Regions from separate parts of the Bacillus methanolicus genome, predicted to be linked through region 1. Evidence: riboswitches for the same ligand, from Rfam matches in the RefSeq annotation. Region 1 holds a riboswitch; the other holds the start of a gene.
The links. Region 1 has a riboswitch for S-adenosylmethionine ahead of mtnW (2,3-diketo-5-methylthiopentyl-1-phosphate enolase). Riboswitches for the same ligand answer to the same signal wherever they lie in the genome.

Region 1 (6,018 bases):
CTCTCACTTGTTAGCCCATGTTTTTGAGCGGAGTCAATCATTTTTTCCCTCTTGTGCTGAATTTCTTTCATCATCCTTTGTTTATTAGTACACAACCTCTTTTCCTCCTAATCTTTTCAATCTTCTTAAGAATATTCGTAAATACATTACTTCAATATTACAAGAATTTCTATGAATGTAAATAGAATCGCAAAATTAGACATTATTTTTCCTAAAAAATTTTTTTCGACTAAAAGTCTGAAAAATGCTGTTCTATTCGACAATTTTTTTAAAGGATGATGGAAGATTTTAAAGCATTTTTTGGAGAAATAAGGATTAAATTAAAAAGGGGCTGACTGAAAAACAAAGGGTCAGACCCCTCCAATTCAAAATATATTGTTGGAGGGAGTCAGACCCTATTCGGAACTTCTTACTGTTCGACTTCTTCCTTTTCGTAAATGGGAACCCAGCCTTCTGTTGTAACAAAAATTCTTACTGCAACCACTTTACGGTCATCTGAAAGAGTGAAATAGTGGCGGGTATTTTCTGGAACGGAAATTAAATCTCCGGGATTTAAATGCACTTCAAAGAAGTTGTGGTCTTTTCCTTGAATAATAAAAACTCCATGACCGCTGACAATAAATCGGACTTCATCATCTGTATGATGGTGTTCTCTTTGGAAATTTTCGAGCAGCTGTTCCAGATTAGGTGTATGTTCTGCCAGAGAAATAACATCCTGAGCTTTATATCCTCGGCGGGCAGAAATGTCTTCAATTTCGGTTTTAAAAACTTCAAGAATTTGTTCTTTTTCTTCATCTGTTAATAAATATTTTTCTCGAAGATTGGATGGAAGCTTTGATATATCCCATTGCTCATAAATTACTCCTTGATTTTCTAAAAATACAGCTACATCCTCTTGAATTTCAATTTTTTCTCCACTGTTTTGCAAGACTATGTACGCCATTTTTCATTCTCCTTTCATTTTTTAGACAACTCTTAACTGTTGATATGACTTATATTCAAGAAGCTTTAATTGATAACGGAATAAAAATTCCGACGCTTCCAGAATTTTTTTCGCTTCAAATGCATTTCTTCCCCAGACAGTAATGCCGTGGTTTCGAATTAATACAGCCCCTGTATCCTCTTTGACGTGCTCAGAAAATGTTCTTGCCAATGTTGGAATATGGGCATGATTATGAATAATCGGAAAACAAAGTACAGCGTCATCCTCCCATATATCAAACGCTTTGATTAATTCCTGACCTTGAAATTTCACTTCACCTTTATCACCGTAAATTTCGGAAATGACATTGTTATCAACTGTATGCACATGCAAACTGCATCCAGCATTCGTCTTTTTGTAAATTTCTACATGAAGCAAAGTTTCAGCTGATGGCTTTAAGTGAGTGTTTTCTACCGGCCGACCGTTTTCGTCAACAAGAAGAAAATCCTCTTCCGTACGTTTTCGCTTGTCTTTGCCGCTTGCTGTTACAAGAAATTGCAAAGGTTTGTCACTAACCTTAATTGCGAGATTCCCGCTCGTCCCCATAAACCAGTCTCTTTCCGCCAATTCATCTTTTACATCAGCAAGCTCATTCCATCTCTCAGCCAACAAACTCATGCTCTCACCCCAATCATCTTTTTAATAGATTCTATACAATCAAAAAATGTTTCAAATGAATCAAATCGAATACCTAGTTCCCGGCATTTATCCTCTAAAAAATCCCGGGCAAGAACGTAATCAGCCTGTTTAGCTGCTTCTAAATCCGTGATCGAGTCGCCAACCACAATTTTATAAAATCTGTTTCCTTCCAGTTTTCTGATAACGGAAGGCTTGCAGCAGCCGCAACCATTTGAACAATAATCATCACAGCTGTACGGCCATAGAATCTCAATATTTTCCCCGCTGAAATCAGCTCCGTTGCAATATAATCCTGCAAAAGGTCCAAATCTTTTAAGAATTGGTTCTACAAAAAAATCAATTCCGCCGCTAACAATAAATAATGGAATATCATGTTCATTAAGAAAATCAATGAACTCTTGAAATCCGGGGCGAATAGAGGCATTCTGAACAGTAAAATGGGCAATTTTATTTCTTAATCTGCTTGGGAGAAGGGAAAACATCTTCCCTACTCCCTCTTGGTTTGTAATTTCCTGAGCTAAAATTTGGTCCTTCACTTGAATCCACTCAGAAGGAGCGAAATTTTGCATAATCGAAATTATATTATCTTTTTCCGTAATCGTTCCATCAAAATCACAAAATACGGCAAATTTTTTCATACGTTCACCTCGAAGGAACCCCATAAATCAATTGCCTTTCTAAGTTCTGGAAAGGTCTCCGCGCTTTCGGATAGTGATTTGCCGGAAAGAACTGCATCAATTGCCTGCCTGAATGCAAGTCCTCCTCCCTTTGTGCCATCCGGATGTCCGTGAACACCGCCGCCTGCATTGATAATGCTGTCAATTCCAAAATCCTGTACAAGAAGAGGCACCAAGCCTGGATGAATGCCTGCTGAAGGAACCGGAAAGCTCGGCTTATAGTCTTCTCTTTCTCTTAAAGCTACAGCCATCGCAAGTGCCTTGTCTCTTTCAAGTGCAACCGTCCCATACGGTGAAGGAAACAAAGAGAAATCGGCTCCCGCATAGCGGGTTAGCTTACCGAGTAAAAGCGAATGAGACAAACCGTAGTAAGGTGATGAGGTGATCGCGCCGCTGAATGCCGGGTGAGCCATAATCGGGAGGGCAATGTTATCATCTTCCCGAAGCTCTTGAAGAATGTCCAAGCCATAGGAAAACACATTAAACAGCAATATGTCTGCACCCAATTCCGCAGCCTTTCTTGCCTGATCACGAAGCTTTGACGAACGCCCTGTTAAATTGACTGCATACAATGTCCGGTGCCCGGTTGTTTCAAAAACATCAAGGAGAGCTTTTTTCCCTTCAGTTATTCGTTGTTCAAATGGCGTCAGCTCATTTTCAAACAGTATTTCGTCATCTTTCACAATATCGACTCCGCCTTTTGCCTGTTCCTTTAGCTGGAATAGCAAATAATTAAGATCCCGGCCAATTAAGCCTTTGAAAATACTCATGACGAGCGGCCTATCGTACACATTTAATTTTTCACGGATGCCGGGAATGCCGAATCGCGGTCCGGGAAAAGCTTTTTTTAGCTCGCTGCTAAACTGTAAATCCAGCAGTTTTATTTTTCCATCCATTGATAATTTTCCGAAAACAGTTGTTAATATGGCTGGAATGTCAAATGAAAAATTCACTGTCGGATAGGCAATTTTAATCAAAGCTTCCGTTTCTTTTTGAGCTCCCCCGGGTGCCAGACCTTCTACAGAAACGACTCTCCCCTTATGTTTTTTGAGCTGATTTTTTTCGAGTTCAGGCAAATTGGTCCAGGAACCGACTGTTAGCCCAAGGGCAATTTCTTCCGCTTTTTTTTCAGGGTCATGTTTGGAGTCAAACACTAAGTACGTCGCAATGATTTCACTCAATTGGAATCTTCCTTTCATGGAAACTGGTTAATACTTACGAAAAATGTTTATTTTTGTTTATCAGGAGTTTACTCCCGTTCAAGGTGCATTTGCTCCCATTCGGCAGGCATCGATATCCTTAAGACTGGTCGATAAATTCAAAAACCGGTTGATAACCTCTTTCTTACGCAACAAAAAAACCTCTTCGACAAGAAGAGGTTAGTGCTGCAAACTAAGATCTTCTCATCTTTCAGCTATTGCTGCAAGAATTAGCACCGTGCTTATAAAATAAGTCGGTTGCCGGGCTTCATTGGGCTCGTCCCTCCGCCTGCTCTTGATAAGAAAACAATATTTGGTTCATATTCAATTTTTTACGCGCTAGATTTATTTGGATTATCGCAGGAATATTTTGATTTGTCAATCCATCATTTTAAAAAATTTTTAAAGCTTTAATTCGCTCAACTGCTTCTAAAAGTCTTTCTTCAGAAGTCAGTAATCCTGCTCTGACATAGCCTTCTCCATGCTTGCCAAAGCCAATGCCCGGCGCAACGACGATATGCGCTTTTTCAAGAAGATAATCAGAAAATTGTTCTGATGTAAAGTTATCCGGCACTTTCAGCCAGGCAAAAAATGATCCTTTTGGAGCTGTTACGTTCCAGCCTATTGACCTTAACCCGTTAATCAAAACATTTCGTCTTGACTCGTACATTTTGTTCAGTTTTTCTACACATTCCTGAGACTCTGTCAACGCAGAAGCTGCGGCCTCCTGAACTGCTCCAAACAAGCTGACATACAAGTGATCCTGTAAAAGGTTAATGGCAGAAATCACACTTTCGTTTCCAACCGCAAACCCGACCCGCCATCCTGCCATGTTATAAGTTTTAGAGAGTGTGTAAATTTCAATACCGACATCTTTTGCACCTTCAAACTGCAAAAAGCTTAGCGGCTTTTGTCCGTCAAAGCCGATGGCTCCATATGCAAAGTCATGAACAACACAAATATCATTTTCCTCGGCAAACTTGACAGTCTGTTCAAAAAATTCTTTTGTCGCCGTTGCCCCGGTCGGGTTATTCGGGTAATTCAAAAACATTAATTTTGCTTTTTTTGCATCTTCTTCCGGCAGATCGGCAAAATCAGGAAGAAAGTCGTTTTCTTCACGGAGCGGCATGGTGATCATCTCAGCACGAGCCAATACAATCCCTGACCAATAATCCGGGTATCCCGGATCAGGAACGAGAGCGGCATCCCCCGGGTTTAACAGACATTGCGGAATTTCAACAAGCCCGGCTTTCCCGCCGAACAATATTGCCACCTCTTTGTCCGGATCCAGTTCCACCCCGTATTCCCGTTTATAAAATAACGCAGCTGCTTGTTTTAAATATCGAAATCCCTGAAATGGTGAATATTTATGGTTCACAGGGTTTGCTGCAGCTTGCTGAAGTTTTTTCACAATATGTTCAGGAGTCGGCTGGTCAGGGTTTCCCTGGCCTAGATTAATGACATCATAGCCTTTCTCAATATATTGGTTTGTTTTTTTTACAAGCGAAGCAAAAAATTGTTTCGGAAGGCTGTTTAATAAATCAGATTGGGAGAAATGTTTCATCGTTACACCTACAATCAGAAATTATTTTCATTTTATAAAATTGTTGAAATTCTAGTCAAAAATAATATAACGTAAATGTAAGCTTGTAAAGAATAAAATTTTTCAAACAGGGTGAAGGTCATGAAATTAACTATAGCATGTATTCAGATGGATCTTGCCTTCGGCGATCCGAAAAAAAATTTTCAATCTGCGGAAAATCTTATACAAGAAGCTGCTGCAAAAAAACCGGATATAATTCTTCTTCCGGAATTATGGACTACAGGATATGATTTGACTCGAATCAATGAAATAGCCGATGAAAATGCTAGTGAAACAACTGTTTTTCTGCAAAATGCAGCAAGAAAACACGGGATCCATTTTGTTGGTGGCTCCGTTGCAAACAAAACCTCTGAAGGAGTCTTTAACACGCTTTTGATTGTCGACAAACACGGCAATAAAATTCACGAATACAGTAAACTCCACTTATTCAAGCTGATGAATGAACATCTTTTTTTGACCCGCGGAAAATCAAAAGGTTTATTTCAGCTTGAAAACAGAAAATTTGCAGGGGTAATTTGCTACGATATTCGTTTCCCGGAATGGATCCGCACTCATACTGCGGAAGGTGCAGAAGCATTGTTTGTTGTGGCAGAATGGCCTCATTCCCGACTTTCCCATTGGCGAAGCCTCTTAATCGCACGCGCAATCGAAAATCAATGTTTTGTCATTGCCTGCAACCGTTCCGGGCAAGACCCGAACAATACATTCGCGGGTCATTCCATGATTATTGATCCGTGGGGGGAAATCATTGCAGAAGCCGGAGAGCAGGAAGAAATTCTTGTTGCCGAAATTAATTTGAGCGAGACAGAAAAGGTTCGGAAAATGATCCCTATTTTCGAAGACCGAATGCCGGACTTTTATTAGGAAATTTGAAAAAATATTGACATATCTATTTTTTCACTGTTATTATTTCAATCA
Region 2 (6,018 bases), 710 kb from region 1:
ACAAAATCTAATCCAATTCCTTGTACAGGAAGCTTCATCAACTCTGAGTACCATTCGACAGAATCAAAATAAGTTTGCAGCATGATACGAAGTTTTGGTGCTGCTTCGTGAAGTTGTTTATAAATGTAAGCGACTGTTTCCATCTCTTCTTTAGTGATTGAAGCAACTAGGATCGGTTCATCCAATTGGACCCATTCGACTCCTTCTTTCTCTAATTCTTGTAAAATTTGCACGTACAGTGGAACCAGCTGCAAAATAAAAGCAGGTAATTGCGTACGTGCATATCCTTTAGAAAGTTTAATAAACGTATAAGGTCCAACAAGAACAGGTTTTCCTTCAATTCCCAACATTTCTTTTGCCTCGCGATAAGCGTTAAGTGGTTTATTTTCTGTTAAGGTTAGTTTCGCTCCTTCATACTCCGGAACAATGTAGTGATAATTCGTGTTGAACCATTTTGTCATTTCACATGCTACCGCTGTTTGATTCCCTCTCGCCATTGAAAAATAAGTATGAAGTGGAACGACTCCACCTTTATAGTTGAAACGTTCGGGTATCATCCCAAACATAACAGCCGTATCCAACATATGATCATAAAATGAAAAATCGCCAACTGGAATGAGATCGATCCCTTTCTCTTTTTGTTTTTGTAAATGGGAAAGACGGATCTGCTCCATTTGATCAAGAAAGTCGGTTTCTCCTATTTTGCCTGCCCAAAAAGCTTCTAAAGCCTTTTTCCATTCACGCCTTTCACCTATGCGTGGATAACCTAAATGACTGCTTTTGATTCCACTCATCTCCATACCTCCAATATTGATATAAAAACACAAAAATAAAAAGGCATCTCTAACGACCAAATAGATAGTTAGAAATGCCTAAATAAGCAGGAGTAGACGATCAATTCTACTCTTGATCAAAATTTTGACACCTCCCTATCTCCCGTAGGTCCAGCAGTGTTGTTGAACCAGGCAGGTCTCCTGACTTAAGTCTCATCATCAGCAACATACCTTCCCAATCCTTATGGACCAGTGGCAATTCGTTGTGCTGACTCCTCTCTTACAGTGGCGGGACCGTGTCGGATTTTCACCGATCTTCCCTTTTAATCCTTGAATGCTTTTGATTCAAGGAACCTGATTCCTTCTTTATGGAGTTGTTATTTATGTAAAAGCCATTACTCCGGAAAGAGAAAAGCTTTTCATACGATACCTTTAGAAACAGTTTACTAGGAAATTTTCTAATCTATCAGAAATTCCTCAAATGACCAAAAAAGCTGCGTCCATCCTGTCCGCTAATAAAGAATAGTGGTCGTAATATTCTGAGAAAAAACCATTGTGCTAAGATTACCACTTCCGATTAGGTTCGTCAAATTCTATTTTCAAAGAATTTCTAAATGATTGATTCTTTAACAGATTTTGTTCTTGTATTTTGATAGGTTTTGACGGTAACGTTTTTTGTGATCCATTCAAGTGTTTTCGATATAAGGTCTTGAAAATGTTCCCCGCAAGAAAACGTATGATTGGCTCCGATAACTTCATTTCTTGTGCAAGTTCCCGTTTCTCTTCTAAGAAAAACTTGTTCAAAATCAGCGCTGTATTTTGCAGGAATTTCTTCATCATTTGTACCATGAATAAGCAAGACATCTTTTGAAAAATTTCGTGCAGCGATGAGAGGATGATATTTCTCGAGCGATTGAAAAAATTTCGCTGTAAACGAGTATCCTAAATGGTCTATTGCTGAAACTTTTTTCAAGTTCATCACTTTCTCTCTGCCTACGATCTTTCGAATGTCCTCGTATGGATGGGCTACAGCTGACCAAAGAATAAGTTTGTTTACACGTCCATCTTCAACTGCAGTCAGGAGAGCAGTTGCACCACCGAGACTGTGACCTAAAAGCACAACTTGGTTGTAGTCAATATTTTTTAACTTAATTCCAAAATCGATAACAGCTTTTGTTTGTTCAATTAATTCATCCAACCCACTGTTTCCATAAACGCCCGGACTCTCCCCGCATCCTTCATAATCGAATCTTACAACAACAAATCCGTCCAATGTTAATGCATGCGCCGTTTTTACAAATAGCCGGTCTACCCCAATGCGGCTGCTTGTAAATCCGTGGCAAATAATAACCAATGGATAAGCGCATTCCCCATTCGTTTTTTCATACATAGCCGGAAAATCAATCGTAGCTGCCAGAAATTGTTGTTTCCATGGAATCTTTACATATGTTCCCATATGCTGTTTCTCCTTTTCTTTGGTTTATAAATTTGTGCGTCCAGTTTCACAGTAAGCAAAACCGGAAACACGTAACTAAAATCAAAGAATTATTAATCTCTCGGTTTGTTTTTCGTTAACTTTTCGTACTCTTCCTCAAGTTCACGCAGTGAAAGTTCAAATAGTTGAAAATTCCCTTTTTTATAAACACCTGAAAGGATAAGAAAATCAATTATTTTCTCCTTTTTCTCTTCGAGATGTTTTAAACGGTCTAGATTCATAGCGTTCTCCTTTCTTTTTTTCAATTAAACCTATCATATTTATCGGATTTATAAAACTTAAAAACCCCTTCTTATCGTTTTCTTCCAACGACAAGAAGGGGTTGAATGATTAACATCCGCTCTTCTTATCTTTCAAGCAAAATTTTGCTTGTTGGAATTGGCACAGTTCTCACATGGAGTCTGTTGCCGAGGTTTCAATGGGCCAAGTCCCTCCACCTCTCTGGATAAGAATATTAATATATATTCAATTAGTTAACTTTAAATATAAGTGAATTTGACCGTTTTGTCAATTATTAATGTTCTTATGCAAAAGGCAACGTTTCAATTTCATTCCACTGCCTTCCACTGCTTATTGTTTTGAGCGCTGCTTTTTCAACTCAAAATACGTATCCAGCACTCTTCGTCCAATTTCATAATTTGCGGTATGTCCCGAATTGCCCTGATATGCCCACGGAACCACAACAGCCATCGCAATTTCCGGATTGTCATGTGGTGCATATGCAACCAAGCTTAAATTCATCACTTCAGGCGGCAGGTTATAATTTTTTCGTTGCGGACCATCGTAAAATGCTTGAGCAGTACCGGTTTTCCCTGCAGGAGAATATGGTGCATCTCCAAATCTTCTATAAGCTGTTCCTTCACTATGCTGCATAACCTGGCGGAAGCCTTCTTTCACTTGTCTTAACCAGTCTTCCTTTAAGTCGATCCTATTTAAAATTGCAGGATGAATTTCAGTTACTAACGGCCCGGGTTCACCGTTTGCGGATGGTTGGCGAATTTCTTTCACAAGATGGGGCTTTATCCTATAACCGCCATTGGCGATCGTGGACACATATTGGGCAAGCTGCATCGGTGTATACGTATCATACTGTCCGATTACAAGGTCAAGCAAAAATCCGCCAATTGTTTGCGGGCCTTTATACCCGATTTGTTCGTTCGGAAGGTCAATCCCTGTTCGCACTCCAAGTCCGAATTCGCTGAATGAGTCTCTTATTGTTTGAAATGCTTCCTTATTTTTTAATATTAGCGGCTGATTTGGTATATATGTTCCCTTGCCAATTTCAATCGCTGTTTTAAACATATAGACGTTTGAGGAAACTCTAAGTGCCCGTATATCATTAAGGTAAGCGTTAAAGTTTCTCCATGAACTTTTTTCCTTTGTGCCTTTAATATACAAAGGAGAGTCATAGAAAGTTGACCAAGGGTGGATCGCCCCCGTTTTATAGCCTGTTAATACTGTTGCACCTTTTACCGCAGACCCGACATTGTAAGATGAAGAAATATTCCCTAATGCGTAATCTTGAATAATTCGTTCGCCTGTCTTTTCATCTCTGGCAAAAACTTTCCCTGCCATTGTGAGCACTTCGCCCGTATTCGGATCCATTAAGACGACAAACGCCCGGTCCAACAATCCGGTTCTTGGCATCGATCTCGCTCTTAGCAATTCTTCTTCGATGATCTTTTCAACTGCAATTTGCAAATCCATATCTATTGTCAAAACAAGGTCATTTCCCGGCTTGCCTTCCGAGACAATTTCTGATTTCAATAGATTTCCAGCTTTGTCGGTAATGTTTTTTACTTTTTTCTTCTGTCCGTGAAGCACGTCTTCATATTGCATTTCGAGATAACTTTTTCCTACCCGGTCATTGCGGTTGTAGCCTCTTGATAAGTAGTAATCAAGCTGTTCTTTCGGAAGGCCTTCCTCAGAGGTCGTAATGTTTCCTAGAACGGTTTTAAGCGTATCGCCAAAAGTGTACGATCGATCCCAATCTGTAATCGTATCAACTCCCGGCAAATATTTCAGATTTTCATTCACTCTTGCGATTTCCTCGTCAGTTACATTTTCGTTTTTAACAATTTGAGGAGTAAACGCATAACCGCTGTTAAATTTTCGGTAAATTGCAAGAATCTCAAGATCTTTTTTCGTTAACTCGCTAAGTTCCTTTTCAGTAATCCTATCAAGCTTTAATTGATAAATTTGTTTGTCCGTAAGCTTTTTGTTCTTATAAAGATTCCATTCCTTTGCTGTTATTTTTTTATCAGCTCTTTTAGGATTGTTAATAATCCAATAGTCTTTTTTGTCTCTCTCAGGGATTTTATCATCTTTCATTTCGATTAGAGTTGACAGTTTTTTGGCAATGGTCATCATTTTATCCTGGTCATAGCCTTCGTTGATAAAGATAATTGCATTTTTTGGAGTATTATCAACAACGATTTTGCCGGTGCGGTCAAACATTTTTCCGCGTGGAACCGGATGGCTTACGGTAACATCTACCGTTCTTTCTATTTCTTTCTTATACTCATTTCCATAGACAATTTGCACAACACCGAGCCGCACAATAAGCAATGAAAATAGTAAAAAAACAAAAAAGAATAATAGATTGATCCTGAACTGCACGAACACTTTTTTCTTCTTTTTTTCCATTGATAACCCCTCTTCCTTATATACCTAATGATACCATTTTTGTTAACAAAATGGGGGTTATTTTTCTTTAAATTTAGATTTTTTTGGAAATTTTTGTGTGGGGAGATGCGAGTTGCTGTTATTTTGAAAAATCGCAGTAATATCGAAAAAATCGCTGTTATATTCAAAAAATCGCAATAATATCAAAAAAATCGCAATTATCTTAAAATAATCGCTGTTATCTAGAAATAATCGCAATAATAAAAAAAGTCCGCTAAGTTTAAAGGGATTTTGCAGATTAATAGAGAAATATGAAGTGAATTTATTGAAGGAGTGATATATGTTGATTGTTAAACCTCGAACAATTCCATTAAGAATTAGAAAATGTGAAGCAATTTTGAGACGCCTTCCTAAAAATCATCCAAAACAAGATGCCATTAAAGATGACTTGGCAAAAAGACGTGCAGGTTTTTACGGTGAGCAGGCACTTGACTACCATATTGGTTTCCTCGACGAAAAAATGTATTACATTTTTCATGATCTTCGCCTACCATTCGGTCAACAATATTTTCAAATTGATACTCTCATCCTCTCAACTCATTTCGCATTAATTCTTGAAGTTAAAAATATGGCCGGAACATTATTCTTCGACCCGTCTTTTCATCAGCTAATCCGTACCTATAATGATAAGGAAGAAGTTTTTCTGGATCCAATCATACAGGCAAGACGTCTTCAAATTCAATTTAGAAAATGGTTAAGTGTTCAACAATTTCCTGACATGCCGGTAGAATTTCTTGTCATCATACCCAATACCTCTACGTTTTTAAAAACGCCGCCGGAAAATCAAAACATCAATCAAAAGGTCATAAATGTTCACCGATTATTAGAAAAAATAGAAAACATTCAAGATAAATATAAAGTGGAAAAGATTTGCCCTAAAACGATGAAAAAATTGAACAAATGCCTATTGAAAAATCATACTCCCCCAAATTATGATCTTTTTCAAACATTCGAAATTTCAAGGTCTGAATTATTAACAGGCGTCAGTTGCCCAAATTGTTCCAGCATTCCAATGGCACGAATAAAAGGAAGATGGCAATGCCCGGTTTGTCATTGCGAGTCTAA

Region 2: it holds a riboswitch for S-adenosylmethionine, as region 1 does, so the genes downstream of both, fbpA (Fur-regulated basic protein FbpA) here and mtnW (2,3-diketo-5-methylthiopentyl-1-phosphate enolase) in region 1, are expected to answer to the same signal.

What each region holds. Positions count from the first base shown of each region.
Region 1 covers NZ_PNFF01000001.1:549,108-555,125, reverse strand. The annotation lists gene C0966_RS02840 (aspartyl-phosphate phosphatase Spo0E family protein) at 1-95, opposite strand, end outside; gene C0966_RS02835 (1,2-dihydroxy-3-keto-5-methylthiopentene dioxygenase) at 410-943, opposite strand; gene C0966_RS02830 (methylthioribulose 1-phosphate dehydratase) at 965-1,600, opposite strand; gene C0966_RS02825 (2-hydroxy-3-keto-5-methylthiopentenyl-1-phosphate phosphatase) at 1,597-2,259, opposite strand; gene mtnW (2,3-diketo-5-methylthiopentyl-1-phosphate enolase) at 2,256-3,479, opposite strand; SAM riboswitch class I at 3,699-3,802, opposite strand; gene C0966_RS02815 (pyridoxal phosphate-dependent aminotransferase) at 3,889-5,061, opposite strand; gene C0966_RS02810 (carbon-nitrogen family hydrolase) at 5,182-5,964, shown strand.
Region 2 covers NZ_PNFF01000001.1:1,256,702-1,262,719, forward strand. The annotation lists gene metE (5-methyltetrahydropteroyltriglutamate--homocysteine S-methyltransferase) at 1-794, opposite strand, end outside; cobalamin riboswitch at 948-1,146, opposite strand; gene C0966_RS06300 (alpha/beta hydrolase family protein) at 1,384-2,229, opposite strand; gene fbpA (Fur-regulated basic protein FbpA) at 2,322-2,489, opposite strand; SAM riboswitch class I at 2,612-2,720, opposite strand; gene C0966_RS06310 (peptidoglycan D,D-transpeptidase FtsI family protein) at 2,839-4,914, opposite strand; gene C0966_RS06315 (nuclease-related domain-containing protein) at 5,237-6,018, shown strand, end outside.